DNA from 3 places in the Solibacillus sp. FSL R7-0668 genome. Region 1 is predicted to be linked to each of the others. Evidence: predicted binding sites of a transcription regulator. Region 1 holds the regulator's gene; each other region holds the start of a gene.
The links. The regulator LexA, encoded in region 1, represses DNA repair genes until DNA is damaged. The targets are predictions, from matches to a motif close to CGAACATATGTTCG.
Positions count from the first base shown of each region.

Region 2: MKX47_RS20515 (YolD-like family protein) is a predicted target of LexA. The motif match lies at 7,518-7,531, and genes of this name have one in related genera.
Region 3: parE (DNA topoisomerase IV subunit B) is a predicted target of LexA. The motif match lies at 4,158-4,171, and genes of this name have one in related genera.

Region 1 covers NZ_JBBOUU010000001.1:2,574,748-2,585,327, reverse strand. Annotated here, with positions in the region: gene MKX47_RS12965 (methionine gamma-lyase family protein) at 1-906, shown strand, start outside; gene MKX47_RS12960 (MerR family transcriptional regulator) at 1,076-1,456, shown strand; gene glnA (type I glutamate--ammonia ligase) at 1,527-2,861, shown strand; gene MKX47_RS12950 (glucose 1-dehydrogenase) at 2,978-3,748, opposite strand; gene MKX47_RS12945 (hypothetical protein) at 4,316-4,474, opposite strand; gene MKX47_RS12940 (DNA alkylation repair protein) at 4,633-5,340, shown strand; gene MKX47_RS12935 (5' nucleotidase, NT5C type) at 5,410-5,955, shown strand; gene MKX47_RS12930 (gamma-glutamyl-gamma-aminobutyrate hydrolase family protein) at 6,097-6,810, shown strand; gene MKX47_RS12925 (gamma-glutamyl-gamma-aminobutyrate hydrolase family protein) at 6,810-7,508, shown strand; partial or broken gene MKX47_RS12920 (transposase) at 7,587-7,982, shown strand; gene MKX47_RS12915 (IS3 family transposase) at 7,898-8,941, shown strand; gene lexA (transcriptional repressor LexA) at 9,008-9,631, opposite strand; gene yneA (cell division suppressor protein YneA) at 9,792-10,142, shown strand; gene MKX47_RS12900 (YneB family resolvase-like protein) at 10,129-10,580, shown strand, end outside.
Region 2 covers NZ_JBBOUU010000002.1:78,603-89,182, forward strand. Annotated here, with positions in the region: gene MKX47_RS20470 (primase C-terminal domain-containing protein) at 1-1,100, shown strand, start outside; gene MKX47_RS20475 (hypothetical protein) at 1,223-1,552, shown strand; gene MKX47_RS20480 (hypothetical protein) at 1,828-2,190, shown strand; gene MKX47_RS20485 (JAB domain-containing protein) at 2,250-2,888, shown strand; gene MKX47_RS20490 (hypothetical protein) at 2,944-3,279, opposite strand; gene MKX47_RS20495 (ParA family protein) at 3,291-4,397, opposite strand; gene MKX47_RS20500 (hypothetical protein) at 4,587-4,847, shown strand; gene MKX47_RS20505 (helix-turn-helix domain-containing protein) at 4,844-5,113, shown strand; gene MKX47_RS21460 (tetracycline resistance efflux system leader peptide) at 5,522-5,584, shown strand; gene tet(L) (tetracycline efflux MFS transporter Tet(L)) at 5,618-6,994, shown strand; gene MKX47_RS20515 (YolD-like family protein) at 7,216-7,500, opposite strand; gene MKX47_RS20520 (zf-HC2 domain-containing protein) at 7,936-8,556, opposite strand; gene MKX47_RS20525 (RNA polymerase sigma factor) at 8,546-9,055, opposite strand; gene MKX47_RS20530 (DUF4279 domain-containing protein) at 9,293-9,718, opposite strand; gene MKX47_RS20535 (ABC transporter permease) at 9,822-10,241, opposite strand; gene MKX47_RS20540 (hypothetical protein) at 10,335-10,574, opposite strand.
Region 3 covers NZ_JBBOUU010000001.1:1,856,315-1,866,894, reverse strand. Annotated here, with positions in the region: gene parC (DNA topoisomerase IV subunit A) at 1-2,163, opposite strand, end outside; gene parE (DNA topoisomerase IV subunit B) at 2,160-4,136, opposite strand; gene MKX47_RS09035 (hypothetical protein) at 4,326-4,466, opposite strand; gene plsY (glycerol-3-phosphate 1-O-acyltransferase PlsY) at 4,568-5,170, shown strand; gene MKX47_RS09025 (HesB/YadR/YfhF family protein) at 5,281-5,571, shown strand; gene MKX47_RS09020 (YczE/YyaS/YitT family protein) at 5,665-6,297, shown strand; gene MKX47_RS09015 (ABC transporter ATP-binding protein) at 6,486-7,256, shown strand; gene metA (homoserine O-acetyltransferase MetA) at 7,346-8,287, opposite strand; SAM riboswitch class I at 8,378-8,486, opposite strand; gene MKX47_RS09005 (DUF3307 domain-containing protein) at 8,567-9,508, opposite strand; gene MKX47_RS09000 (hypothetical protein) at 9,508-10,257, opposite strand; gene MKX47_RS08995 (nucleoside-diphosphate sugar epimerase) at 10,535-10,580, opposite strand, start outside.

The DNA of each region.
Region 1 (10,580 bases):
GGAAAACCATATGATACATTGCAATCAATCGTGGACGGCGGAGAAAAAGATACCGGTTCTTTAAAGGACTATAAAATTGGGTATAGTCATGTTGATTTAATTGATAATCAAGACATCGACTGGGAAGGTGTCCAAGCACAAGTAACAGAAAAGACAAAAATGATTGCGATTCAGCGTTCGAAAGGCTATGCAACACGCCCTTCATTTACGATTGCAGCCATTGCAGACATGGTGAAAAAAATTCGAGAAATCGCACCACAGGCTGTCATTTTTGTAGATAACTGCTACGGGGAATTTGTAGAAGAATTAGAGCCAACAGAAGTCGGTGTCGATTTAATGGCTGGTTCTTTAATTAAAAACCCTGGTGGTGGCTTTGCAAAAATTGGTGGCTATATTGCGGGACGTGCCGATTTAGTAGAAAAATGTGCCTACCGCATGACCTCTCCTGGTATTGGTGCTGAGGCAGGGGCATCCTTAAATACATTAGCAGACTTTTACCAAGGCTTCTTTATGGCCCCACATACTGTTGCGCAAAGCTTAAAGGGTGCAATCTTCACTTCCGCGATGCTTGAAGAAATCGGGATGACAACAGCGCCGCATTATACGGATACACGCACGGATTTAATTCAATCCGTTTCATTCCAAACGGCAGAGCAAATGATTGCGTTTTGTCGTGAAATTCAAGCCGCTTCGCCAATTAACGCACACTTTGCCCCAGAGCCAGCTTATATGCCAGGCTATGAGGATGATGTTATTATGGCAGCAGGTACATTTGTTCAAGGCTCAAGCATTGAACTGACGGCAGATGGTCCGATCCGTCCGCCATATACAGCATTCGTACAGGGTGGTTTAACGTACGAGCATGTCAAGTATGCCATTTGTGTGGCGGTACAGAAGTTGAAATAATTTCTTCAGTCGTTCGATCTTCGGACGACTTTTTTTGATGGATTTTTAGATAATTCTCTACTTTCAGAACCAGATTTACTAGTTTATACATCTTGTGTTAGTTTTTCTGACATTAGATTGACAAGGGATGTCACAAAGGATTATGATAAGTGCAAGGGAGGTGGATTAAATGAGTAGCGAAATTCGACGTTCCATGCCACTATTATCGATTAGTATCGTTATGCAGTTAACTGATTTAACTGCGCGCCAAATTCGTTATTACGAAGAACATGATTTAATTCAGCCACACCGTACTGAAGGAAATCGACGCATGTTCTCACTGAATGATATCGATCTATTATTGGAAATCAAAGATATGTTAGAGCAAGGTGTCAATATGGCAGGCATTAAAAAAGTATTCGCGATGAAAAATGACCCAGCATTACAGCAGGCAACTAAAGAAATTTCGGATACAGAATTACGTAAAATTTTGCGTGAAGAAATGCGTCAAGCACAGCGCATGCAAAAAACATCCATTCGACAAGGGGATTTATCACGTTTTTACCAATAACGTGTGAATTATATAAGATTAAAAAATGCAATATATTGAGTACTGAACAATAGTAGGAGTGTGGAATTTAGTGGGTAAATACACAAAAGACGATATTAAACGTCTCGTACAAGAAGAAGAAGTAAAATTTATTCGTTTACAGTTCACAGACATTTTAGGGACGATTAAAAACGTAGAAATTCCAGTAAGCCAATTAGATAAAGCATTAGACAATAAAATGATGTTTGACGGTTCTTCTATTGAAGGCTTCGTACGTATTGAAGAATCAGACATGTACTTATATCCTGATTATGATTCGTTTATGGTATTCCCATGGACAGCAGAAAAAGGGAAAGTAGCACGTTTTATCTGTGATATTTATAATCCAAACGGTACACCATTCGCAGGTGACCCACGTAATAACTTAAAACGCGTATTAAAAGAAATGGAAGAAATGGGCTTCACGAACTTTAACTTAGGGCCTGAGCCAGAATTCTTCTTATTCAAATTAGATGCAAAAGGGGAGCCTACGTTAGAAGTAAATGATAACGGTGGTTACTTCGACTTAGCACCGACAGACTTAGGGGAAAACTGTCGTCGTGATATCGTGTTAGAACTGGAGGAAATGGGCTTTGAAATCGAAGCTTCACACCATGAGGTAGCACCAGGTCAACACGAAATCGACTTTAAATATGCGGATGCAATCAAAGCTTGTGACAACATCCAAACGTTTAAATTAGTAGTAAAAACAATTGCTCGTAAACATGGCCTACATGCAACATTTATGCCAAAACCATTATTCGGTGAAGCGGGTTCAGGCATGCACTTTAACGTATCGTTATTCAAAGGGAAAGAAAATGCTTTCTACGATGAATCAGCAGAAATTGGCTTATCCGATACAGCGATGCAATTCATGGCGGGTGTGTTAAAGCATGTACAAGGCTTTACAGCAATTACAAACCCAACTGTTAACTCATACAAACGTTTAGTACCAGGTTATGAAGCACCATGTTACGTAGCATGGTCAGCACAAAACCGTTCACCACTAATCCGTATCCCATCTTCTCGCGGTGTATCAACTCGTGTAGAAGTGCGTTCTGTGGACCCATCTGCTAACCCTTACTTAGCGATGGCTGTTATTTTAGAGGCTGGCTTAGAGGGAATTCGTCAAGCATTGACACCACCTCCAGCAATCAACCGTAACATCTATGTAATGAGCGAAGAAGAGCGTAAAGCAAATGGTATCGACAACTTACCAGCAGCATTAGACGATGCACTGGGTCTACTTGCGAAAGATGAAGTTGTTCAACGCGCTTTAGGTAGCCATATTTATGCGAACTTTAAAGAAGCAAAAGAAATCGAGTTCGAGATGTACCGTTCAACTGTCCACCAGTGGGAACGCGACCAATATATGAAGATGTATTAATTGATAAAGCGTTGGGGTGACTAGCTCCAACGCTTTTTTTAACTTTTTACTGCCTCAATTTCTCCATGTATTTTTCAAAGCTTTTATGATGCCTTTAATTTAAACGTGAAAAAAGCTTATAGTGGTAATTTACCTGCTGTATAGCCACCATCAACAGGTAGTGTTACACCGTTGATTTGTTTTGATAAATCTGAGCATAAGAATAATACAGCATTCGCTTGGTCTTCAGCTCTTGTCATTTCACCTGAAGGCATCGCTTTTAATACGGCGTTATATTGCTCTGGTGAAGTTTCTGCCCAGCGTTCGATTGCTGGTGTAACCGTAGAACCTGGAGCAATTGCGTTAACACGGATTTTATCTTTACCATATTCTAATGCAGTCGTTTTTGTAATTCCCACTACAGCATGTTTAGAAGCTACATAAGCAGCCATATTTACAGCGCCTTCGATTCCAGCACCCGAAGCAGTGTTGACGATTGAGCCACCACCATTTTTCAACATCGCATTTACTTGGTGCTTCATGCTATAAAATGTACCATATAATGTGATACGGATTGTTTTATCCCATGCATCTGAATCCGCTTCTCCAATTTTAGTGCGCTGTAAGTTTACGCCTGCATTATTGTGGGCAAAATCTAATTTACCGAAAGCTTTTACCGTTTCATCAACTAATGCAATTACTTCGTCTTCATTCATAACATTGCATTTGAAGAACTTTGCTACGCCACCGATTTCTTCAATTAATTTAACGGTTTCTAGACCTGCTTCTTCATTTACGTCTGAAACCATTACTTTTGCGCCAGCTTTCGCTAATGCTAGGGCACTCGCGCGTCCAATGCCTGATCCTGCTGCTGATACTAAACCAGCTTTACCTTCCATTAACATCATCAATTTCATCTCCTCGTAATTTGTTTACTTGTAAATAATACCTTCAATTGTAAATGTTTATTAGTAAACTATTTTTATAATATACATCATATATTTATGATGTACAAAGATTTTGTATTGAATTTTTGTGACTACAAAAGCTTGTTAAATCATTATGTTCTAAGCTCTAGGAAATAACTTCATTGGGAAAGATTAGCTTTTTAACATAGTGTAATATATTGGTGGAGTATATATTACACTAAGATACTGGGGATGTTAACTGAAAAATAAGTAAGAGCAATAATTATAGTTATGTTAGTGCTTATACTATCAGCTTGTAGTAGTAATAGTAATAAAGAACTGTATTTAGAAGCGCAAAAGGTTATTATAAAATCAAAAATATCCGAGCTTGATTTAAATCGCGTTGAAAGTAAATAGTTTAAAGAGGAGCTTGGTATCGAATTTAAATGATAACGATAAATCTAGCTACAATAAGACTTTTCAAGGTTATACAGAAAACGCTGGCAGATGCGTTTTCTGTATAAAAAAAGGTATATTACGATTACATTATTGGCAAAAAAGGAAATCTTACGACGGATTAATTGTATTTGTATTATTGCTTTCTTGTGATTGCTCTTCCGTGACGAAATGGTCATAAGCGAGTAAAGTTACCTCTAGTTTTTCTTCAAGTTTGATTAATTCTTCAATTTGCGCAGGCTCAAGCTTTGCGAATTTTGATTTTACCAAATAGATCACATCCTATCTTAATAATAAAGTTAGTATGAGAAATTCTTAGCTGTTTATCCTTTGTAAACGAATTGAAAATGACAGAATGAAGAAAATCGATTATTGTAATAGAACAAGGTGAACTCTTTTGGATAGGGAAGAAAGATGGTGGATTATTGATGGAATTTCAAACGATGATGCAAGAATTAGAGGCACTTGGGAAAGAGCGTACGAAAAAGATTTATATGGGTAATGGAGCGGTGGAGCCTGTTTTTGGTGTAACAACAGGATCGATGAAGCCTTATCGAAAGCAAATTAAAATTGACCAACCATTAGCGGAAAAATTATATGCAACGGGCAATTATGATGCCATGTATTTTGCGGGGGTAATTGCAGATGCAAAGGCGATGACCGAGGAGGATTATGATCGCTGGATTGACGGTGCTTATTTTTATATGATTTCAGATTACGTCGTGGCGGTAACATTGGCGGAATCGGATATTGCTCAGCGAGTAAGTGATAAATGGATTGCCAGTGGTGAGGAATTGAAAATGTCCGCGGGTTGGAGTTGCTATTGCTGGCTATTAGGAAATCGCAAAGATGATTATTTTGATGTTCAGAAAATTCAAGGCATGCTCGAGCAAGTGAAGAAAGAGATACACCTAGCGCCACCGCGAGCACAAGCATCGATGAATAATTTTGTCATGACGGTGGGGGTTTCCTTTCAGCCATTACATGAAGAAGCCTTAAAAATCGCACATGAAATTGGTCCGGTTGAAATGCAACGTGAAGGAAAGAAACCTGGCATTTTACATGCAGCATTAGAAATTGAAAAGCAAATTGAAAAGGGACGAATCGGCTTCAAACGTAAATATGTACGCTGCTAAGGCTAACGCTTGTTTTTTAGAGAATACCCTGTATAAACTAATAAGAGGAAATCATTGAGGAGGCATAAAATGAAACCGAGTATTGCAATTGATATGGATCAGGTGTTAGCGGATTTTTATACGAAATTATGCGACACTTATAATAAAAATTTCGGGACAAATTTTTCAAATGGCGAATTTTTACTGACAACACAGCGTGATTTACCACGAGAAGAGGCGAAGAAGCTATTTGCATTATTAAATGAGCCAGACTATTTCCGTGATTTAGCCGTACTAGATCCAGATTGTGTTGAGGTGATAAAAGAGCTACAAGAACATTTTGAAATTTATATTGCGACGGCTGCAATGGATGTACCGGGCTCTTTTAATGCGAAATATGAATGGCTAATGGAGCATTTGCCGTTTTTAAAAACGCAAAACATCGTCTTTTGTGGCAATAAGGCCGTTATACATACGGACTATTTAATTGATGATAGTCCGCGTCAATTAGCAGCCTTTCGTGGTACGGGTTTACTTTATTCAATGCCTTATAACGCGTCAGAGGATCGCTTTAAGCGCGTATACAATTGGCGAGAAATTCAATCGTATTTCATGGATATATTAGCTAAAAACTAATGAACAAAATCACCCATTGACAATGTTGTGGGTGATTTTTTGTTTTTATATACATATTAACTAGATGCTAGTATTTTACAGCTGTATAATAGTATAATTTGAATAGTTTGAATCATTATTGCATTTTAAGGGGATAGAGAGATGAAACCAGTTATTGGCTTAACGATGTATGATATTGATAAAAAATTGGATATTAATAATGCTTATTTAGATTCCGTGGAAATTGCAGGAGGAATTCCAATTTGTTTGCCTAATGCGACAGAAGACCATGTGGATGCACTATTAGATAGAGTGGACGGCATTATTTTAATAGGTGGGGAAGATATTGACCCTGATTTATTTGGCGAGGAACCTCATCAAAATATTGGGCGCGTTGTACGGAAGCGTGATGATAGTGATTTGTTGTTTATGAAGCGGGCATTTGAGCGTGATATGCCGATTTTAGGGGTTTGCCGAGGCATGCAAATTATGAATGTCTTTTTTGGCGGTACGATTATTCAAGACATTCCAACACAAGTAGAAGATGCAATTGGGCATAAACAGCAATCGAAGCGCGGTGCATTGGCACATTATGTGGAAGTGCTTACACCAAAAATGAAAGCTATTTTTGAAGAAAATCAGTTTCGTGTCAATACCTATCATCATCAAGCGGTTGGTAAACTTGGAGAAGGGCTTGTTTTATCAGGTGTTGCGAAGGATGGCGTAATTGAGGCGATGGAGCATGAGGATCATCCGTATTGTATTTCCGTACAATGGCATCCAGAAGAGTTGGCGCCACTTGGAAATATGCATGCACAACGGTTGTTTAAAAGCTTTGTAGAGGCATGTAAAACGAGTGTTGCTGGAGGAGAATAATGAAACCAATTATCGGTTTAACGATGCACCCTGTTGAAGGGAAAATGGAAATAAATAATACGTATCTTCAGGCGATCAAACATGCTGGGGGTATTCCTATTTGTTTGCCGTATGTGGATGAAGGAACGGTTGATGCCATACTAAGTAGTGTAAGCGCAGTATTATTAATTGGAGGATATGATGTCAATCCACTTATTTTTGGTCAGGAGCCCCATTATAAACTGGGAACTGTGATAGATGAACGGGATCAAAGTGATCTATTAATTGCTAAAAAAGCCTTTGAACGCAATATGCCTCTTTTAGGAATTTGCCGAGGAGAACAGGTGATGAATGTAGCATTTGGTGGAACTTTATACCAAGATATTGATACACAAGTAAAAAATGTGCTTAAGCATACTCAAGCGTCAATGCGTCATGAGCTAACACATACCGTTGAGCTACTTCCGTCAAAGTTACAACAAATACTTGGGGAACAATCCATTTTAACGAATTCTTTCCATCATCAGGCCGTTGATGCAGTTGCTCCAGGCTTTATAATGAATGCGCGGGCAAAGGATGGGGTAATTGAAGGAATTGAACACCAAGAACATCCCTATTTTATCGGTGTGCAGTGGCATCCAGAAGGGCTACAAAATGATGCCCCCTCTAAAAAAATATTTACTAGTTTTATAGATGCAGCAATTCACTATAAGAATTAAAAAAATCCTTCCGTCATGTCAGTTGGTGAACTGCACCCCAAATGTTAGACACATCTAACATTTGGAGGTGCATTTTTTATGGCTAAATTTACAGCTGAAGAAAAACTACAAGCTGTTCTAAGGTATATGAACGGCAATGAAAGCTTCAAAACAATTGCTCAATCAATCGGGGCTGATGAAAAAAATATTCGGGTTTGGAAGAAACAATACGAACATAATGGTGCAGAAGCATTTGTAAAACGATATACAAATTATTCAGCACAGTTTAAACTAGACGTACTAAACTTCATGATTGAAAACGGTACGTCCTTAAATGAAACAGCAGCTATCTTTGGCATAGCAGCTCCATCCACTATTCTACAGTGGCAAAAACAGTTTGAAACAAAAGGATTCGATGCCCTTCAATCAAAGAAAAAGGGGCGTCCATCCATGAAAAAAGAAACAAATACACAACTAAAACAAACACCAGTAGAAGGCTCACCAGAAGCACTTCAAGCAGAAATCAATCGGCTACGTATGGAAAACGAGTATTTAAAAAAGTTGAACGCCTTAGTTCAAGCCAAGGAAAAATCACCAAAGAAGACAAAGTAAAGGTCATCTATGAATTAAGGCATAAATACCCGGTGAAGGCGCTTGTGAAGTTCGCAGGCATTCCACGTAGCACATACTATCATTACGTCAAGAAGATGCATCGACCGGATCCAGATGCCAAACTAAAAGATGATATTCAATCGATTTATGAGGAACACGAAGGTCGTTATGGCTATCGTCGTATTCGCGATGAGCTCGCGAATCGTGGACAAAAAGTGAATCATAAAAAGGTTCAACGCATCATGAAAGAACTTGGTTTAAAGTGCGTAGTGCGTATGAAAAAATATAAGTCTTATAAAGGGACAGTCGGTAAAATTGCGCCAAATATTTTAGATCGCAACTTTACAGCTGAAGCCCCAAATGAGAAGTGGGTAACAGATATTACGGAGTTTAAATTATTTGGCGAAAAGCTCTATTTATCGCCTGTTTTAGACTTATTTAATGGCGAAATTATCACGTATACAATCGGCTCAAGACCAACCTATTCGTTGGTTTCTGAGATGTTGGAGAAGGCGTTAGAGCGATTACCAGCGGAACACCAGCTACTGATGCATTCCGATCAAGGTTGGCATTATCAAATGAAACAATATCGCCATGCGCTCCAATCGAGAGGCATTGTGCAAAGCATGTCACGTAAAGGGAACTGTTATGACAATTCGGTGATGGAGAATTTCTTTGGCATCATGAAGTCTGAATTCCTTTACTTAAAGGAATTTGAAAGCGTCGAGCATTTTAAAAAGGAACTTGAAAACTATATACACTATTACAACACGAAACGCATGAAGGCAAAATTAAAAATGAGTCCGGTGCAATACCGAACTCATTTTACCCAAGCTGCCTAAGTGAAATAACCGTGTCTAACTTTTAGGGGTCACTTCAGTCATGTCAGTTGGCGGAGGATTTTTTATTTAATGAATATTACGATACAATCCTACTACTTTACCTAAAATAGTAACTTGATTCACAAGAATAGGGTCCATTGAACTGTTTTCGGGCTGTAGACGGAAATGTGTTTTTTCTTTGTAGAAGCGTTTGACAGTCGCTTCATCTTCCGTAGTCATGGCCACAACAATTTCCCCATTGTTGGCTGTCGCTGTTTTTTTGACGATTACATAGTCTCCATTTAGAATCCCTGCTTCAATCATCGATTCACCCATAATCTCAAGCATAAATAATTCATCCTCAGAAGCGCCATACGTATCAGGTAATGGGAAATATTCTTGAATGTCCTCGATGGCTGAAATTGGCAATCCAGCAGTAACTTTTCCAATTAAAGGAACTTGAATTACACCGGATTTCGGAATTGTTAATGCTTCTTGATCTAATACTTCAATTGCACGTGGCTTTGTAGGGTCGCGACGGATAAGCCCTTTACTTTCTAAACGCGCTAAATGCCCGTGAACAGTCGAACTAGAAGCTAAACCAACCGCTTCTCCAATTTCGCGAACGGATGGTGGATAACCTTTGGCACGTACTTCATCTTTAATAAAATTTAAAATTGCTTGCTGCCTTTTAGAAATTTTTTGTGTCAACGAACTCACCTCTTTATAATACGATTTTCTTAACTACAGTATATCAGTATGTATAAATAAAAGCAAACATAGGTTCGAAAAAGGTGTTGACAAAAACGTATGTTCGTATTATTATGAGAACAAACATTCCGAACATACATTCTTTAAAGGGGTTTTTACGATGAAAAAAATCAAATTAAACAGTTTCACAACAATGGTACTGGCATTTTCTATTATTATGTTTACATTCTTTATCGTTGAAGATGAAAAAATCGAACAATACGAACAGGTGACCATTGCACAGGGGGATACTTTATGGTCGTTAGCAGAAACATATCGTGGTAAAATGGCAAAGAACGATTGGATTCACTTTGTAAAAAAGGAAAATGGCTTACAAGATGAAAAGGTAGTATATGGTCAAGTACTGATGGTCCCTGTAGAGCAGGATTCCAACTATATTGCCAACTTAAATGACGAAGAATCATCAGGAGATAAGACAGTTAAGGTAGCGAGAAATCATGAATCAAAGTAAAGCAGTATTATATTGCCGTGTTAGTACTGAAAAAGACACGCAAGAAACCTCGTTAGTTCGCCAGCAAGAAGAGCTAACAAGCTATGCGAAATCATTGGGCTATTCAGAGCTTTATGTATACAAAGATCAGCATAGTGGGTATGAAGTAGATCGAGATGGATTATTAGATATGCTCGATTTTATGAAAGAGCAGCAAGTAAAAGCCCTATTTGTGCAAGATGAAACGCGCTTAGGACGAGGTAATGCCCGAATGGCCGTACTCCATTTAATTCAAAAATATGAAGCCACTGTTTATACATTAAATGATGCGGGCCCAATCGCATTAAATGAAATGGACACAATGTTGCTTGAAATATTGGCAATTGTTGAAGAATATCAGCGCCGTATGCATAATGCCAAAATACGACGTGGTATGCGCCGTGCTGTTGAAAATGGCTA
Region 2 (10,580 bases), on a different contig from region 1:
TGCCAACATGGATCATTGAAAGTGACCGTGGCTACCAGCTGTATTTTGTGCTTGAGACGCCTCTGTTTATTACGAATAAAGAGAATTTCAAAGGACTAAAGGTCGCAAAGCGTATTAGCGACAACATTAAACGTAGTCTAAAGTGCGTGGATGCAGATATTTACTGCAACGACTTTGGCTTTTTCCGTATGCCAACAATAGAGAACGTGAAATATATGGAGCTACAAAATACATATACCATGCATGAGCTTATTCAGTGGTCGATGCGCCGTGATGACGGAGAGCGACCTCTATTTGTCGTGCCAACACAAAAGGTACAGGATCTTACGCGTACAGACTGGTTTGATGCACTGATTCATACAACAAACATAAAAGGGCAATCAGGCATCATTGGACGTAACAATACGTTATTTACACTGGCTCTTATTGGCTTTGCAGAAGGCTGGGAAGTGGAGCGTACAGAGAACTTTTTAGACGAGTTCAATAGTCGCTTGGACTATCCAATGAACGCAGCAGATTTAAAATCTACACTGAACTCGGCGTATTCAGGCAAGTATTCGGGCCCAAGTAAGGAATATGTAGAAAGCTTACTAGCACATCATGTGAAAAATGGTGATTCGTTTACAGTGTCATTTGGCAACCGGGCTTGGTACAAATTTAAAAAGGAGCGTGAAGACCGTACACGCAGCCACTACGACGAGTGGGAACAGGATATTATCGAATACATCACGGCTGAAAAACAAATTTCAGGACCGTTTATTTGGCGTACACAAAAAGAGCTGTGTGAAGCAGTGGGCATTGCACAAAGCTCGTTAAATGAACTATTAAAACGCTCGAAACAACTGATTAAAACAGTAACAGGTAAAGGTCGCGGAGCCAAAACGGGCTGGACGACTGTAACACTTTTCTTACAACACGTTATGCATGAGCTACAAGCTGCAAAAGCACGTTACCGTCATTTAGTAGTAGCGATGGTAGAGGAAACAGTAGCAGAGCTTGAGCCAGTGGCGGGCTTTAGTGAATTACAAGCAAAACTCGTAAAGCTTTTACGAACAGCCCCATCGGTGACGCACGAAAGACAGCAAAATAGCTCTGGTTAAACTAATACTCCACTCTGCCTAACATATTTCTAGTTACGTTTGGTGGGGGTGCTCCTTTGGGCATAGATATACTAATAATCTAGTTTTTATATAGTATTTGGTTTTACTTGGAGGGGATCTAGGTGAAGGTATATTTACAGCATGATGGGGAAGACCAGGTAGTTTTATTTAATAGGGATTATTCTCAGTATGCTTATCCATATTTTTTAAGCCATTATAAGCAGGTACTGGGGAAGTATGGATTAGATGTGTCAACAGAGGACTGTTTATTTGAGATAACGGATGAACTTTTAAGAGAGTTACTTACGCGTTATGAGGTGAAGTGGGAGGACGTGTTGTATTATATGGCCTTTCGTGCACCTAATCCGATTGCTATTGGTTATATTGGGGGAAAAGAGCTTGAGGATGTATTGTTATATAAGCAGATAGAATGTCAAATAGAGATTGGTTAACTGGTTAATTGAGTTAACATTAGTAGTTTTAATATTTTGATAATTTAAATTGTCTAGTGTATAATAGGGGGCATCTATTAATCTTCCCACAGTAGTGGATAGCCGGAATATTTCTTAAGGAAAAGATTCGGTCAAATATTTTGGTTAGTTTAAAGCATAAGAGGGATCTCGTTCGTGAGATTTATTAAAAGCACAAAAAGACAATTGGGTCTTTCTGTGCTTTTTTTTGTGTTTTAAAGAAGAATGGTGGATAAAAAGTTAAAGGAGGAATCTGTATGCAAACGATATCAAGTACAGTACCAGCAACGCATGAGGAAGCAGTGGTACTTGCCAATGAGATTGAGCGTTTGGAGGCAGTAGTGAAAGCAGCAAAGGGATTATTAAAGGAATTTGTAGAGCAGAATGGGCCAGTGGAAACGAGCTATGAGCGTTGGGATTTTATTCATGCAGAAAGTTGGTCATTTAATAAAGGGGCAACAAAGGATATTGCGAAGCGGTTAGCCAGTGATGGTGTAAACCCGTGGGATTTTTTATCCTTTGCAGCGAAGGATTTAAAACGGATTGGCTGGGAGGATCAGGAGCTTAGTCAGTACGGACAAGTGAAAACGGTGAAGCGGTTTACGTCTCGTAAGCTGTAGCGTAAAAGTTACTAAGGTATTTGGTAGCTTTTTTATTATGCCTAAAAGGAGGAAGGAATATGAATCGTATTAAATTAAAGGAAGTAGCAGAGCTTTATGGATCAGCAGAGCAGCTATCATTAGAGGATACGCTTTATTTATTATTAGGGCAATCTGTGAAAGCAGAGGCGTTACAAGCGTTAACCCAGCTTGGAGCAACGGATTTGATGGAGCTGTCCTTTGAAGAAATGTTAGCGTTAGGATTAACGAAAGCACAGGCATATAAATTAAAGGGAGCGATTAGTTTAACGCGTAAATTCCAAAAGGGAGCGTTTATACCGAATATGGTAATTCGTTCGCCTGAGGATGCAGCAAATGTAGCGATTCAGTATTTACAAGGTATGAAGCAGGAGCACTTTGTGGCAATGTTTTTAGATACGAAAAATCAAGTGAAGCATTTTGAAACGATTTTTATTGGTTCACTTAATGCGAGTATCGTACATCCACGTGAGTTGTACGCACGTGCTGTAAAGATGAGCTGTGCGGGGATTTTGGTGTTTCATAATCATCCCAGCCAGTCGCTCAGTCCGTCACCTGAAGATATTGATGTGACGCATCGACTTGCAGCTGCAGGGGAGATTTTAGGGATACAGTTAATTGATCATTTAATTGTGAATGATACAGGATTTTATAGTTTGAAGGAGCATGGGTTGTTTTAAATGATACGGATAATGAAAAAGAGCCACCTAATTGTTTTAGGTGGCCACATACATATTACTTGTTTAAGAAGCTTTTAAGTTTTGTAGTAAGGTCTTCTGGATCCATCTGACGCAGTTGCTCTACAGCAAAGTCTACAAGTTCAAGCATTTTTACGTCATGCTGAGCACTCGTTGTTTTGAAGTAGAAGTGAGCATCTGCTGAACCTAAAATGTTACGGCGTTCTACTTTTTCTTTTTTAACAGGAGCTGCTACTTCAGGTGTCTCTGTTTGCCCCATTGCAGCAAGTCCACGTGGTTGCGGGCTAGCGAATGCTGTTTGATGTGGGTTTTCGTTTGTTGAGCCGATTTGCTCATTTAGTGCATCAGTTTGAATAATATTTTTTCGTGCCATACTGTTTCCTCCTAGTTGACCAGTTCCGCTTCAAGTGTTTTTAGGTCTTGGTCTGTTTGAATCCATGCCTCAATTTTTGAAACAAGGGATTTACGCTTTTGTGGTGTCGTGTCCTTCAGTAAATCACGTAAGGCTGCTGCAAGTTGTCCGGCATTAAAGCCACGGTCCTCTAATACCTCGTCACGGTAAAATACAGCCTCGTCAAAGGCATTTGCTAGTCGAGTATAGTCTTTACCATTCAATTCGTCTTTCGCAAGCTCTAGCAGCTGCTCTACGCGTAATTTCGTCGTATCTTCTGGTAGCTTGCCCGTGCGAATTAAAATCTCCTGTGCCAGTGAATCATACATAAAGAATATATTACGGTCATGGTGGTCAAACTTTTTCGGGTTTGGTGGCACCAGGTCGTAGCGTTTGACACGCTCACGCTCATAGACGCGAGAATAAAGAATATTGTCGCCGTATGTTTTTAATGCGGCTGAAATCACGGTAAAGTCGATATTACTCTTCTTATTTTCTAGATACATTAAAATGCCAAGTAGTTTTGCGCCCTCGTAGCCGTAGCCAGAAGCTTTGGCACTTGTCGCTGTTTTAGCAGATTCCTCTAAAAAGCCTGCCATTTGACGGTATGATTTTGCCTGCGTCATCATAACCCCGATATAGTAGTCACTTGCCACAATCGCATTGATGTTTTGAATATTTGATGTCGGTGGAACGTCGTACAAAATAAAGTCGTAGTTTGCTTCAACCTGCTGAATGACAAGGTCAAGGTACAGACCGGCTTCAAATTTCCCGAATGCTCCTTTTTCAAATAATAAAAGGTCCAGCCCGGCAAGCTCACGACCACTCGGCATGATATGTAAGTTTGGATCTAGTTGGATGACTGTATCAGCTGAGAGCTTCGGGTCTTTAATCGCTGTGAAAATCGATGGGTGATCACTCAGGTCTGTCTTATTTTTAAATGTACGCATTAAAAAGTCTGTTGCATCTGCCTGTGCATCGAAATCCACGACTAAGACACGCTGGTTAAAATGCTTCGCTAGTGAAATGGCCAGTAAGCAGGTTGTCGTTGTTTTCCCAACGCCTCCTTTACTGTTACCTAACGTAATTTTGATTGCCACTCGTTTCACGCTCCTCAAAATGGAAGTAGTATATTTATTATAACAAATCCCCTATATAAATACATTAGTTTATTAAGTAATTACTGCGTAAATTCATTAATATATTTATTGATTAATATATTAATTATTTAATTAACGATTATTGACATCAGTTTTGTGGTAAAGAAGTAGAAAAAGGGGGCGGTTTTGATGCATTTTTCAATTGGTGAATGGGTGAGTTTTCAGCATACGTTAGGCTTTATTTTAGTGAAAAACGTCAAGGAGCGTAAATGCTTAGTACAGTTTGGGCTATCTAGTGAGGTCGATATGAAATGGATTCCGGTTGAGTTACTGTCGTCTCGTGAAGAGGTTCGGTTATTAGAAGAGGATATTGGTGAGCTGCAAAATTTGGCGATTGAGCTAGAGGATGCAGAGTGGTATAAGGAGCTTGAAGGAAGGGTTATGAAATGATTACGATACAGGAGGCTGTTCGCCAACGATTAGAACAATTAATGAATGAACAGGGGCTTACGATTTCGGAATTAGCACGTCGCTCGGCATTAAGGCAATCAACAGTGCAGGATATTGCAAAAGGGAAGAGTCGAAATCCTTCCATGCAGGCGGTGTACCAAATTGCTTCAGGATTGGGGCTAACACTAAGTGAGTTTACGGATGACGATTGTTTTGGACGCATTGAAAAAATTCCAATGAAACGAAACCGAACAAAAGAGAAGTAGCGAGCTGCCACTTCTCTTTTATGCGTCGTACAGGTGTAATTTTAAAATGTGTGGGATATAAATGACTTTATTGCCTTATGGGGGGTACTGCCAACAAATCGCGGAAAACATACGCTAAGCAAAATTTTACACAATGAAATGCGATATTTCCTATGTTAAGAGGTTTTCCATAAATGTACACTTTTACGGATAGTGAGGTGGATTTGATTTATTACCCATTTATAGCGTTCGTAGGCGTCTATTTAGCAGTTTGCTAACGTTCATTTATAAAGATGTTTGGTATAATTAAAGTTGATTAGTGGCAATGCAACAAACGGGCCATATTGTTGTATAAGTGATGAAATACTGAATTTAAAACTTAGTTTATATGTGGTAAAATGTTTTAATCAAGTTTAGGAGGAATTAATTATGAAGTGTAATGAATGTAACAGGGTTCAATTAAAAGAGGGAAGCGTATCATTAACCCTATAAACTACGTCTGCCCTCATTATTGGAGGGTGAAATGTGAATACATCCTATTCACAATCGAATTTACGACACAACCAAATTTTAATTTGGCTTTGCATTTTATCTTTTTTTAGCGTATTAAATGAAATGGTTTTGAACGTCTCATTACCTGATATTGCAAATGATTTTAATAAACCACCTGCGAGTACAAACTGGGTGAACACAGCCTTTATGTTAACCTTTTCCATTGGAACAGCTGTATATGGAAAGCTATCTGATCAATTAGGCATCAAAAGGTTACTCCTATTTGGAATTATAATAAATTGTTTCGGGTCGGTAATTGGGTTTGTTGGCCATTCTTTCTTTTCCTTACTTATTATGGCTCGTTTTATTCAAGGGGCTGGTGCAGCTGCATTTCCAGCACTCGTAATGGTTGTAGTTGCGCGCTATATTCCAAAGGAAAATAGGGGTAAAGCATTTGGTCTTATTGGATCGATAGTAGCCATGGGAGAAGGAGTCGGTCCAGCGATTGGTGGAATGATAGCCCATTATATTCATTGGTCCTATCTTCTACTCATTCCTATGATAACAATTATCACTGTTCCGTTTCTTATGAAATTATTAAAGAAAGAAGTAAGGATAAAAGGTCATTTTGATATCAAAGGAATTATACTAATGTCTGTAGGCATTGTATTTTTTATGTTGTTTACAACATCATATAGCATTTCTTTTCTTATCGTTAGCGTGCTGTCATTCCTGATATTTGTAAAACATATCAGGAAAGTAACAGATCCTTTTGTTGATCCCGGATTAGGGAAAAATATACCTTTTATGATTGGAGTTCTTTGTGGGGGAATTATATTTGGAACAGTAGCAGGGTTTGTCTCTATGGTTCCTTATATGATGAAAGATGTTCACCAGCTAAGTACTGCCGAAATCGGAAGTGTAATTATTTTCCCTGGAACAATGAGTGTCATTATTTTCGGCTACATTGGTGGGATACTTGTTGATAGAAGAGGTCCTTTATACGTGTTAAACATCGGAGTTACATTTCTTTCTGTTAGCTTTTTAACTGCTTCCTTTCTTTTAGAAACAACATCATGGTTCATGACAATTATAATCGTATTTGTTTTAGGTGGGCTTTCGTTCACCAAAACAGTTATATCAACAATTGTTTCAAGTAGCTTGAAACAGCAGGAAGCTGGTGCTGGAATGAGTTTGCTTAACTTTACCAGCTTTTTATCAGAGGGAACAGGTATTGCAATTGTAGGTGGTTTATTATCCATACCCTTACTTGATCAAAGGTTGTTACCTATGGAAGTTGATCAGTCAACTTATCTGTATAGTAATTTGTTATTACTTTTTTCAGGAATCATTGTCATTAGTTGGCTGGTTACCTTGAATGTATATAAACATTCTCAAAGGGATTTCTAAATCGTTAAGGGATCAACTTTGGGAGAGAGTTCAAAATTGATCCTTTTTTTATAACAGGAATTCAAATCTTTTTGTTCCATTAAAGGGCGCGTTTGTTGAAGATCAGCAGGAAAAGAAAATTCCTAAACAGGTCAAAACAGGTACTTCAAAATTTGAAGTACCTGTTTTTTATGGGTTATAAATCCTTAGCGTATGTTTTCCGCGTTTTGTTGGTACGACCCCTATGGTGACAAAATAACAAGCTTAGGTGATTGTACCGGCAATGCTTGAACGGTACATTCAACACTGAACGCTTCACCATTTTGCCAGTAGGTCACGTGTACTAAGCTATTTGTTTGTACAGCCGTTTGTATTTGGTGAGCCAGCTCTTCAAAGTCGTATTCATCATGCTGCGGCTCAGGTAAGTAGTTATCTTCAGCGTGCCATTCACGTAACAGCTTCACGTGTTCTGGTAGCATCATCGCCGTCCATTTAATCGTCCCTCTATCTCGATTCCGACACTCCATACGCTCACCCCCAAAAAAGAACATTTGTTCCTATTTTGTCAGACTAATGCAAAAAGTAAAGAATCGAGTAATCCTATGCTACACTAGGGAAGTACTTTGTCGCTTTTTGTGAGAGCAGCATGGCGTAATTGTCATGCTGCTTATTTTTATTGTCTAAGGTATCGCCAACATTTCGGAAATTTTGTACGCTAAGGGCTATTAAAATATGCAGGATTTTATGCAAGATTGTGGGAAGTGCGATCATCACCAAAACACCCCTAAACGATTGCTGTTAGTGGCTTTGTAAAAACGTGCATAAAATCCTGTATAAATAATGTTCCATTAAAAAAGGTGAAAACGTTGATGTAACAGCGTTTTCACCTTTTTGGTATGCCCCCAAACTTCCATTTGGGAACGTTTTTTGAATTACATATGCAACTTTGGATTAGATGCATCCTATACCGCATTAATCGTGAAATGCCCAGGTGAAGCTTTTATTTCCAAATAATATTTTTCCCCTCTCTTCAAATCTTCTAATTCAACACTTTTTCCAGGGGGGATTAGAATTTCATCAATAATTACATTACCCTTTGCGTCTTTTACTCTTAGTAATACTTCACTTTCATTATTCGCATGATTAACGATCTCTTTTTTCCAAAAAAGACTATCATATATCACATACTCTTGATAATTAATCAAATCATCCGAGAAGCTAACACTTTGCCATTCTTCATTGTCATCCGTTATAACTGCATTTCCCATAGCCATTGGAAAAAAGAATTGATTAACAACCCCTACATCTTGCACTACTAGAGTACTTATTGTAGTAATCATAAAAGTCATCAAAATAGCTATAATAACTTGATATCGTCGTTTTTTGTTAATGAGCTTAAATGGTTCTTTCGCAGCCTCCACATTTGTTTCGACTATTTGCACTGGTGGTTGCTGCATCAGTTGCAGAGTTTCTTTACATTTTTGGCACTGTTCAATATGTTCTTCAATTGCAGCAACGGTTTCTTTACTACAAATACAATCTATATAGGACGGCATTAAATCCTTTATAATATTACAATTCATCTGAATTCACCCTTTCTGCTAGTTTACATTTTGCACGATAATATGTAACTCTTGCCCAGTTTTCACTTTTCTCATAGATATCTCCTAGTTCCTTAAAACTTAAATCCATCGTTATTCGAAGTAAAAGGATTTCAGCATACGGTTCTTGTAATTGACGAATTTCTTGATGGATTTCACGTAATGTACTTTCTTTAATCATTGCGATATCAGGCAAATCTTCCTTTGAACGTATATCAACACCTGTTTTCGTCAAATAATCAATACTCGTATGATTTCGATGCTTTGCCTTCTTTAAATAATCAAAATAGCTGTGCTTAGCAATTTGACATAACCAAACCGAAATTTTGCATTTGCCATTGTAACGATGAATAGATTTAACCGCTTGATAAAATGTTTCTTGAGTTAATTCTTCTGCTAAATCCTCACTTGATGTCAAACAAAGAAGAAAAAGTTTCACTTCATTTGCATAGGATTTATAGATTTCACTTAAATCCTCCACTAAATCCCCCCTTCAATCAACATTCTTAAATAGAGCTCACTTATATATAGAATGAAACAAAGATTCGTTACAAAGAATGCTAAATTATTTTAACGACTTTTAAAAATCTAATCATAAGCAGCCCAAAACAAATACCCCATTCAAAATAATGAATGGGGGGTGTATAGTTACCTAACTTTCATTTGGGAACGTTATTTGTATGGGATTGTATATCTCAATAAATAATGAAAAATATGATTAGGCTCTTTCTTTATAATCGTACACATAGCTATCTAACGTTGCGTCTAATTCAGTTAAGAAAGCTAAATGTGGTGACTGTAAGCGAACAATAGGCGAATCATCTGACTCTAAGTTTATAATAATTTCGAAAAATATTTCTCCACTATATATTTCTTTCAACTGTAAAAGCCTTTCTTTTTTTTGTGATAAATCTTCAAAAAAAGCGTTTATAATAGATTCACCATCGTTATTCTCGGAAATCTCTGAACGGATTGTAATGCTGCTTTCTAAACGTGCTGATGTATCATATTCTGGGAATTGCAAATCACCTTTTACCCACGTTAACCTTTCATATAGCTGAAAATCCTTACGAAACTCTTTTAAATCAACTATTTCATCGCTAACGAAATTTAGTGAACAATAGATATTTGTACATGAACTCAAATTCTTAAACCCCTTTGTTATATAAATTCGGTTAAGACTCCCAAAGTGTCATTTGGGAACGTTATTTTGATGTGATGTGTTTATAGTATGCAATATGTTAATTCTAATCTCTATTTACAATTATGATTTTTTTAGTTTTTAATTTTTCAGAAACAGAATAAATCAAAGTGATAATAAACGCTAAAATACAAGGATATCCAATAATTACGACGACATTTGTATGTTCGATTAAACTAAACTCGCCCCACTCTAACCATAAACGCCAACCCATTCCTAATGAAGATAATATTAAAGAAATAATAAAAACTAATCCGATATTATTTTTAAAAATGCCTACAAAAATATTTCCAATTAAAATATAAAATCCAAGTGTGACAAATGAGGTAGCTAAGTCAAAACCTTTTAAGTTTGGAATAACTGCTGTGAAAGTTATTCCACTTACAAATAAAATAACGGTGATGTTAAAAAGCAAGAAATGATTTTTATTCTTTTCAATCTTTCTAAAGTCATCCTTATTAAACATTTTTTACACCTCCACAAATTAATTGTAACATATTTTGGAAGTGTATTTATTCCTAATAAAATTCCCAAAGCGTTGTTTGGTAACATTGTTTGCTTATTGATAGTTCCCTATCTCTACACTTGTATTTATAAAAGTAATTATTAACACAACTGTTATCATAAGAATTGTGACTAGAGCTGCCATCTTCGTATTATCAATTACAGCTTTAGATAATAGAGGTTCTACTTTCTTCATCCGTTGCTTTATCCATAGCAAAAGTTTCTCTGTGTTAAAAAAGATTTGAATTAATATCACATAAATTGCAGTAATTAATAATGTTATTGCTATTTCCATTCACAA
Region 3 (10,580 bases), 720 kb from region 1:
ACGCTTCACTGCGCCGCGCTGGGTCACAATGATTAACTCTTGATCTTCTTCAGGCGTTAAAATAGCTACACCGGCTAAATGCTCGCCTTCTTTAATAACCATCCCTTTTACACCAGCCGTTTTGACCCCAGTAATCGGCAAATCATTCATTGGGAAACGAATTGTATAGCTTGTATTGGTCGATAGCAATACTTCTTCATTTTCCGTCACAAGACGCGCGAAGATCATCTCGTCCTCGCCTTTTAGATTCATTGTCTTAATTGGCTTTGAATAACGTGTTACAACATAATCTGCTAGCGCTGAACGCTTAATTTGACCATCTTTCGTTGCCGTAAACACAAAAACATCCTGTTGTTCAAATGTTTCAATGCCAATGACCTCGATGATTTCTTCGTTTTGATCAAGTGGCACAATACTTGAAATATGCTGGCCTAAGTCTTTCCAACGAATATCTGGCAACTCATGCACCGGCTGATAAATATAGTTGCCTCGATTGGTAAAGAGCAGTAAGTGGTGCTGCGTATTGGAATGCGCTTCATATAGCAAATAATCGGATTCTTTCATCGCGAAATCTTTGCCGTTTGACGCGTTGTACGAACGAAGGCTTGTCCGTTTGACATAGCCATCCTTCGTCACCGTAACAACAACCTCTTCACTTGGCACGAGTACATCACGCGTTACTTTGATTTCCTCGATTTCCGCTTCAATTGTAGAAAGACGAGGTAATGAGAAGCGCTTTTTAATGTCTGTAAGCTCTGTTTTAATGACACGAATGAGCTTCTTTTCATCTTCTAAAATCGCCGTTAATTTAACGATTTGTTGATTCAGCTCTTCTTGCTCTTGTTGTAGCTGTGTAATATCAGTATTTGTTAAACGATACAGTTGCAAGCTGACAATCGCTTCAGCTTGCACTTCTGTAAAGCCGAATTTGTCGATAATATTATTTTTGGCATCGCGCTTGTCCTTTGACGCACGAATCGTTTCAATAACTTGATCTAAAATCGATAATGCCTTCATTAACCCTTCGACAATATGTAAACGGTCTTTGGCACGCTTTAAATCAAAGGCTGTACGACGTCGCACGATCTCCTTTTGGTGATCGATGTAGGCATCTAGCATTAATGGTAGGGTCATCATCATTGGACGGCGGTTATGAATCGCAATCATATTAAAGTTATACGATACTTGTAGGTCTGTTGATTTTAATAAGAAATGCAGAATACCTTGTGCCTGTACATCTTTCTTCAATTCAATGACAATGCGAAGGCCATCTCGATCGGATTCATCGCGAATTTCTGCAATGCCATCTAAACGGCGGTCACTCACCCGTAACTCATCCATTTTACGAATCATATTGGCTTTATTCACTTCAAACGGAATTTCAGTAATCACGATTTGCTCTTTATTACCCTTTAACTGCTCGATTTCCGTACGAGAGCGCACAATGATTTTACCCTTACCTGTTTCGTACGCTTTTTTAATGCCGTCAAGCCCTTGAATAATCCCTCCTGTTGGGAAATCTGGGCCTTTAATTACCGTCATTAGCTCATCGACTGTGCAGTTTTTATTATCTAAACGCATAAGTACCGCATTCAGTGCTTCTTCTAAGTTATGTGGTGGGATATCCGTCGCATAACCAGCTGAAATCCCTGTCGCTCCGTTTACTAAAAGGTTCGGGAAACGTGATGGTAAGACAGTTGGCTCCATGTCCTGATCATCAAAGTTTGGCACAAAATCAACCGTATCCTTATTTAAATCACGTAATAATTCTCCCGCAATGGTTGATAAGCGCGCTTCGGTATAACGCATCGCAGCTGCTGGGTCTCCATCAACTGAACCGTTATTCCCGTGCATTTCGACTAACATATGACGGCTTTTCCAGTCCTGACTCATACGCACCATCGCATCATATACCGATGAATCTCCGTGTGGATGATAGTTACCGATTACGTTACCAACCGTTTTAGCGGATTTACGGAACGGCTTGTCGTTCGTGTTGCCTTCGTTAAACATCGCAAATAAAATACGGCGTTGAACGGGCTTTAATCCGTCACGTGTATCCGGTAACGCACGGTCTTGAATAATATATTTTGAATAGCGACCAAATCGGTCACCCATAACTTCTTCTAATGGTAAGTCTTGAAATTTTTCTACCGAGCTCATTTGTCACTAACCTCCTCATGCTGGATGAATTCATTTTCTAAAATGCTCGCATCCTCTTCCATGCCGAAGTTGACATTCGTTTCAATCCATTTACGGCGGGGCTCTACTTTATCACCCATTAGCGTAGTGACACGGCGTTCTGCACGTGCACCGTCTTCGATTTTCACACGAATTAATGTACGTGTTTCTGGATTCATTGTTGTGTCCCATAATTGGTCGGCGTTCATTTCACCTAGACCTTTATAACGTTGAATAACATAGCCTTTACCGATTTTTTTAATCGCTTCGTCTAGTTCATTTTCCGTCCAAGCATATTGGAGCTCTTGCTTTTTACCAGAGCCCTTCGATACTTTATAAAGCGGTGGTAACGCGATATACACCTTCCCGGCTTCCATTAACGGGCGCATATAACGATAGAAGAATGTTAAAAGTAACACTTGGATATGCGCACCATCCGTATCGGCATCGGTCATAATAACGACTTTGTCATAGGCCGCATCCTCTACTGTAAAGTCCGCGCCAACACCTGCACCGATTGTATGAATAATCGTCGCAATCTCTTCGTTTTTCATAATGTCCTGTAGCTTGGCTTTTTCCGTGTTAATGACTTTTCCGCGCAGTGGTAAAATTGCCTGGAATGTGCGGTCACGCCCTTGTTTAGCAGAACCACCAGCAGAGTCACCCTCTACTAGGTATAGTTCATTTCGTGCTGCATTTTTTGATTGTGCCGGCGTTAATTTTCCAGAGAGTAATGTGCTGGATTTTTTCTTTTTGCCATTACGTGCATCATCACGTGCTTTGCGCGCTGCTTCACGAACTTGCTGTGCACGGATCGCTTTACGGACAAGAGATGCCGATAGCTCTGCGTTTTCCTCCAGTACATACATCAGCTTTTCCGAAACAACGGTATCCACCGCTGAGCGCGCCTCGGAAGTCCCAAGCTTGCCCTTTGTTTGCCCTTCGAATTGTAATAAATTTTCTGGAATTCGTACGGAAACAATCGCCGTTAAGCCTTCGCGAATATCAGCGCCTTCTAAGTTTTTATCCTTTTCTTTTAGCAAGCCGATTTTTTTTGCGTAATCATTAAAAACACGTGTCATTGCCGCTTTTGCACCGGTTTCGTGCGTACCACCATCTCGCGTACGTACGTTATTTACGAATGACAAAATCGTTTCAGAATAACCATCGTTAAACTGGAACGCAAATTCAACCTCTATTTCCTGCATATCCCCTTCAACATATTTGACTGGATGCAAGACGTCTTTTTCTTCGTTTAAATAAGCGACAAATGCCTCGATACCGCTTTCATAATGGAAAAACTCGTGCTTTCCTTCACCGCGCTCATCAATCAGCTCAATTTTTAAACCTTTTAATAAAAAGGCTGACTCACGTAAACGCTCAGCTAATGTATCGTAATTATATTTTGTTACTGAAAAAATTGTAGGATCTGGTAGGAAATGAACTAATGTCCCATTTTCTTTCGTTTTTCCGAGAATATCTAACGAAGTAGCAGGTTTTCCTCCGTTTTCAAATCGCTGTTTATAGATTTGTCCTTCACGATGAATCGTTACTTCTAAAAATGTCGACAGGGCATTTACCACGGATGAACCGACACCGTGCAATCCACCACTTGTTTTATAGCCACCCTGACCAAACTTCCCACCGGCATGTAGCACAGTGAAAATAATTTCCGGCGTTGGCTTGCCCATTTTATGCATTCCTGTTGGCATACCACGACCATGGTCACGTACACTAATACTATTATCTTCATGAATTTTCACGATGATATGATTCCCAAATCCAGCAAGCGCTTCATCCACAGCATTATCAACAATCTCATACACTAAGTGGTGAAGACCTCGGCTATCCGTGGAACCAATATACATCCCTGGTCTTTTTCGTACGGCTTCTAAACCCTCTAATACTTGAATGGCATCTTCATTATAAGAAACACCTGTTTGGTTTTTTACCAAATGCAATCCCCTCCAAAAATACAAACAAACGTTCTATTTCTATCTAATCGTACCGCCAAAATCGCACGCTGTCAATGTTATGTGCGATGTTTTATTCGTTGCAAGGATTAATTGTATCATCAAAAATGCCCCTTTAAAAGCATATCCTATAATACTTTTTCGTCAAATGTAACTATTTTCCTGTAAGTTTTATGAGAATCGGTAAATTGGCATAGCTAAATAAAAAGGGTTGTATTCCATTTCAATACGATATATGATCAATTCCGTATTTGCGTTTGAATTTATTTTGATGTCTGTTTTGGCTGATTCTATAGCTTCACCAAAACTCATTTGATAATTCCTCTTTTCTTCTAAATGAAAACGGTGTAGAATATTCAATACATACTATTAGTACCAACTAATAATTCTGAATTTCGAAAGGAGCACAACTCTTGTTTAATGCTTTGATTATTATTTGTGCTTATTTAATCGGTTCCATTCCATCGGCTCTATGGATTGGCAATCTTTTTTACAAAACGGACATTCGCCAGCATGGTAGCGGAAATTTAGGAACGACCAACACATTTCGCGTATTAGGTAAAAAACCGGGTATTGCTGTATTGCTAATCGATATTTTAAAAGGAACGGCTGCAGTCCTATTGCCACTCTTACCCATTTTCGCAGAGAGTACCGTCCATCCGCTTATTTTAGGAATTGTTGCCGTAGCGGGGCATATGTTCCCGATTTTCGCTAAATTCCGTGGCGGTAAAGCGGTCGCAACAAGCGCGGGTGTTATATTAGGCTATAACTTACCATTATTTTTAGTATTATTAGTAGTCTTTTTAATTTCCTTAAAAACAACAAAGATGGTTAGCTTAACATCGATGATTACAGCAACCGCTGCGATGATTTATGTAACTATTTTCTGGATTGTCACAGGAAACTTTGCGTTATTTATTTTAATCTCGTTTTTAGCCGGCTTCATTTTCTACCGTCACCGTGAAAACATAAAACGCATCAAAAATGGGACAGAACCGAAAATTAAAGGCTTTTAAATACCTTGCTAGCATGCTGAGAGTGAAAAAACTTTCAGCATGCTTTTATTATCGTTATAATGGATGTGCACTGGAAGTTTTACGTCAAAAAGAATAATGAGGTGAATCACATGGAAATTAAATTAACAAATGATGCAATTAATTGGTTCAAGCAAGAATTAGAAGCACAATCAGGGGATTATATTCGCTTTTATGCACGCTATGGCGGTTCTTCCCCATTTCACGAAGGGTTTTCACTTGGAATGAATCGCGAACAGCCTCATGAAATTGGGATTGAAACGGTTGTGGAGGACATTCATTTTTATATTGAAAAAACGGATGAGTGGTTTTTTAACGATCATCACCTAATCGTCAATGTCGATACAACGAACGACGAGCTCAGCTACTCCTACGAAAAATAGTTTAAATTTTTCAAATATATTGTAATCCCTGTTTTGGCATATTAACTCGTTATAATATACAAGTCGAACTTTATGAACAACGAGGGATTGCAATTGAATGTAAAACAAGGTTTTTATTGGCGCTGTGTATTTTTTATTACCGGCATTATTATTTTATCGCTTGGTGTCGCATTAACGATTAAAGCACAAGTTCTAGGCGTCGGTTCTTGGGACGTGCTGCACATTGGCCTGCAGAAGAATTTCGGCTTAACCGTAGGAACTTGGTCGATTATTTTAGGCTTAATCATTTTAGCCATTGATGCGCTATTGACGAAGCGTTTACCGAAAATCGGAACGTATTTAGATATGTTTTTGACCGGGATTTTTATCGATATTTTTTTATATATGCTCCCAGATTTACATCATCTCTTTGAACAAACATTAGCATTTATTGTTGGAATTGTTCTATTGGGCTTTGGCTGTGGGATGTATATGGTCGCAAATTTAGGGATTGGCCCACGTGACACATTAATGTTACTGCTTGTTCACCGCCTTGGCTGGACAGTTAACCGTGCACGCACAACAATTGAGGTTACCGTAGCAATCATTGGTTTTTTACTAGGTGGTCCAATTGGTGTAGGTACCGTCTTTATGGCATTGGGCTTAGGACCTGTTGTTCAATGGGCTTTACGATTAAATGAAAAACTATTTTTCCGCGCTTCAGGAACGGAAAGTGCGATTTTATAAGGGATTGTAGGCTTGCTCATAACGCCTTAAACTTATCAACTGAGCTAGTGTGAATGCGGTGTATGACCGAATTCATGCTAGCTTTTTTCCTTTATTTATTACAAATTTGTGTATATTGCCTCCATTGGCACTATTTCCTTTTCGTTTTTAGAAAAAAGGTGCATAGTTTAAGGTGGAGGTGTTTGTAAATGATACATATCGAAAACATTAAGCTCTATCGCAATGAAAAATTAATTTTGGACCGATTAAATTGGCAGGTTGAAAAAAATCAACATTGGGCCATTTTAGGCTTAAACGGCTCTGGCAAAACCACTTTATTAAAGGTCATTAATGGCTATATCTGGCCAAACGAAGGCAAAGTACAAGTATTAGGTGAAACCTATGGCGAGACCTATATTCCGAAACTGCGTCGTCGAATTGGCTGGGTCAGCAATGCGATGATTGATAATTTAAACTGGCAGGATAATGCCATTGAAATTGTGTTAAGTGGCAAATTTGGAGCGTTACGCTTATTTGAGGAAGTGAGTGAAGCCGAAATTGAAGAAGCAGTACGGATTATGAAACAATTTAACTGTGATCACTTAGCGAATAAAACATTCGAGTATTTATCACAAGGCGAACGTCAACGCATTCAGATTTCACGCGCAATTATGGCCAATCCGGACATTCTCATTTTAGATGAACCGTGTGGTGGCTTAGATATCATAGAACGAGAAAATTTACTACAAACAATCGAACAAATTGCAGGTCGTGAAAACTGCCCAACCCTTATCTATGTCACCCATCATGTAGAAGAAATATTGCCCTGTTTCCAGCATGTGCTATTGATGAAAGATGGTAAGGACGCTGCTACTGGTACACGTGAGCAAATTTTAACCGAGCCCGTATTAAGCAACTTCTTTGGTCGTGACGTAAGCTTACAAATCCAACGTGACCGCGCCTGGATAGCGGTAAAATAAGCTTTCAAATAAAAACGCACTCAGACGAATTGAATGAGGTTATACCCACCTCACCTACATTTCATTTCGTCTGAGCTGCGATTCGCTACTTAAATATGAAACTCAATCTGCTCCTCTACATAATGCCAATCATATGGTGTTTCTTGATATACATAATAATTTAGCCAGTTGTAAAATAATAAATGCGAGTGTGCACGCCAAACATTTTTCGGCGCTTGCTGTGGGTCATTATTTGGGAAGTAATTGACCGGAATCTCTGTATTTTCTGGATCTTTTTCCATGTCACGGAAATATTCATCCGATAACGTCGTCGCATCGTATTCCAGATGCCCCGTGATCATAATATGCTTATTATTTTTAGATTGCGCAATAAAGACCCCCGCATCGTCTGAATAGCTGAGTAAACGTAAATCAGGATGCGCTCTTACTTCTTCAATCGATACAGATGTATGGCGCGAATGCGGTGCGACATATTCATCGCTAAAGCCTCGCACTAAATCTACGGTTAGATCCGTAATCACATGCGAATAAATGCCCGAGCATTTTTTCGGAAGCTCAAACTTACCAATGCCAAAGTGGTGGTATAACGCCGCCTGTGCGCCCCAACAAATATGCATGATGGATGTAACGTTTTTATCAGCCCAATCCATTACCTGTGTAATTTCCTGCCAATAGCCCACTTCTTCAAATTCCATCTTTTCCACTGGTGCCCCTGTGATGATTAAACCATCATAACGACGATGCTTCACCTCATCAAAGGTTTGATAAAATGTATCTAAATGTGATTTTGATACATTTTTCGATTCATAGGTAGCCGTATTTAAAAAGGTAACATTCACTTGCAGTGGCGTATTACCTAGTAAACGTAATAACTGTAGCTCCGTTTTTTCTTTCTCAGGCATTAAGTTAAACACCAAAATATTTAATGGTCGGATTTGTTGTGTTTTCGCGCGGTCCTCTTCCATCACGAAAATTTTCTCTTGTCTTAATAGCTCGCCAGCCGGTAAACTTTTTGGAATATTAATTGGCATCGCTTGTTCCCCCTCAATTTTTGTACATTTTATACAAATCAAAAAGCCTCTCATTTCCAGCGTAAACAGAAATGAGAGGCTTTTAAACCGAACTTATCTGCCAAGGGAAGTCCCCTTGCTGGAATTAGCACCTTTCTAACCATGTTAGAGGTTGCTGAAACATCAACGGGCCAAGTCCCTCCGCTTCTCTTGATAAGACTATTAAATTGTCATAAGTGTACCATGTTAGGCTAATTTTCGCAATAATTCTAATAAAAAATTTTTTTGAGCTATGCTTATTTACAACCAAATAAATTTCATTACAAATCCAGCTGTAATTCCTAATATGATGCTTAACATCGTACCTATTAAATAATATTCAGAAAAACTTTTATCATCAAATTGTTTGAATCTCGTTAAGGCTTTCATTGCGATTAAAAATCCAATACTAGATAAATTGTTGGATACACAAAGTATTAATATTAAATTTCTTTCTAAGATACCTATCCACATCCCAGCTTTTGGGGGTGAGTCACTAATTAAAGATATTTTTTTATTCAATTTTACATCATCTTCTATTTTAGTTACATATTGATCTAATTGTTTTTCAATATCTTTTTCATTAAAACCATCGTATTTCAAGTTTGTATTGCTCGAAGTAAACTTTCCTTCAACTGTTGTTTCTATGATTTTGTTTGTTGGTCTAAATTCTGTTAACATTTTCCCGATAAGGTGTCCAGAAAAATATGAATTTATTAACAAAATAATCAAAGTAATAATAATCTTTGATTGAAAATTCAAATCTAAAGGTTGACCTGAAGCAATAGAGTTAAATAATTTGCTTAGTTTACTTTCAAAATCGTCAAATAGAACAATAGTGAATATAACAATGCTAACAATATGAATGATTTGGTCTACGATATACAATAATGTTAGTCTCATTGAAATTTGATACTTACTAATATCCGTACGCTTTTCAATATGGTCATTTAACTTTTCTTTTGTTAAATCCGTTAATAGGTGGATTAAACAAATAATAAAAATATAAACTACCAGTAGGACATCATATTCAATTAAACCTAATATAATACTCATTATCGTTAGCATTACATATGTTAATAAATGTATCGCTACATGTTGAAAGACTGCTGCAGGTCCTTCCTTCTTTTTGGCTACCATTTCACTCGATTGAAATGGATAATCCGCTATAAAATGTCCTAATATAAATAGTAAAATTAACATTATTTATATCCCTGTCCCAATCGGAATTGCTCAATATTTCTTCTTAATTCCAGCTCGAATTTCTTCTGTTTTTCTTGTATTTTATTTTCAGGATTTAATTGTATTTCTTTTGAATTTAATAAGTCATATAAAGATTCAGAAGCATCTAATATTAAATCTGTTTTCCCCACAGTAAAATGCTCCCAAACTGTAGAAGTTGATTTATTTAATGTAAGTGCAACTTCCTTTTGTGAGCGTAAAAGACTATATAGACCTAAAATCTCTCTTTGCTTCGTTGTTTGCTTTAAAATGGCTGCACTTTGTAAATTTAGAATAGAGTTAATTAATTGACGTTCTATATTTTCAAATTTATTTAACGGGTTCATTTCTATTAATTTTGTACGAGTTTTATCTTCTTTAATTAAATTATTGGCCAATCTTGCATTTTTCACAAGCATATTATTCCACTTATCAATATCGATAGTATTTATATTATCTTCAATCACCCCAAATGAAATACCGAAATAGGGCATATTGTCTTCATATTTCCAATTATAAACCATATAATTTGCTATCACGAGTGCATTAGAATAACCCTCAACTACACAGATTATTTCATCGCCCATTCTATGTTTAACTGCTATTTTTATAGTATTGTTATTCGCTAACACATCTTGCCATTCTGATAGATACTCACTTAATTCTTGACCATTTCGAAATTTACTTGAATTTGTAACATCTAATATAAATACTGAAACCGCTGTTCCCATCCGTACCCCTCCTTCAATTATAGTATCTATATACAGTATACCGCATAAATTCGGGTTGTAGACCTAATATATTACCGATTCGGTTCTAGAACCGGATTTATTACGAATTCGGTTTGTAGACCGATTATATAGGTGCTTAATCTGGCTAATCTTGCAACAGCTTATCATTCAACTAACTTATAAACAATAGGCAAAATTCACCTGAATAGTTGACATTATCTCAAACAATAAAAAACCTGTTCTAAATAGTAATAGAACAGATTTTTTAATATAGCTGCTAAAGAGCATCTTCTATTTTCTTTTCCACTTCAAACAACAAAGCT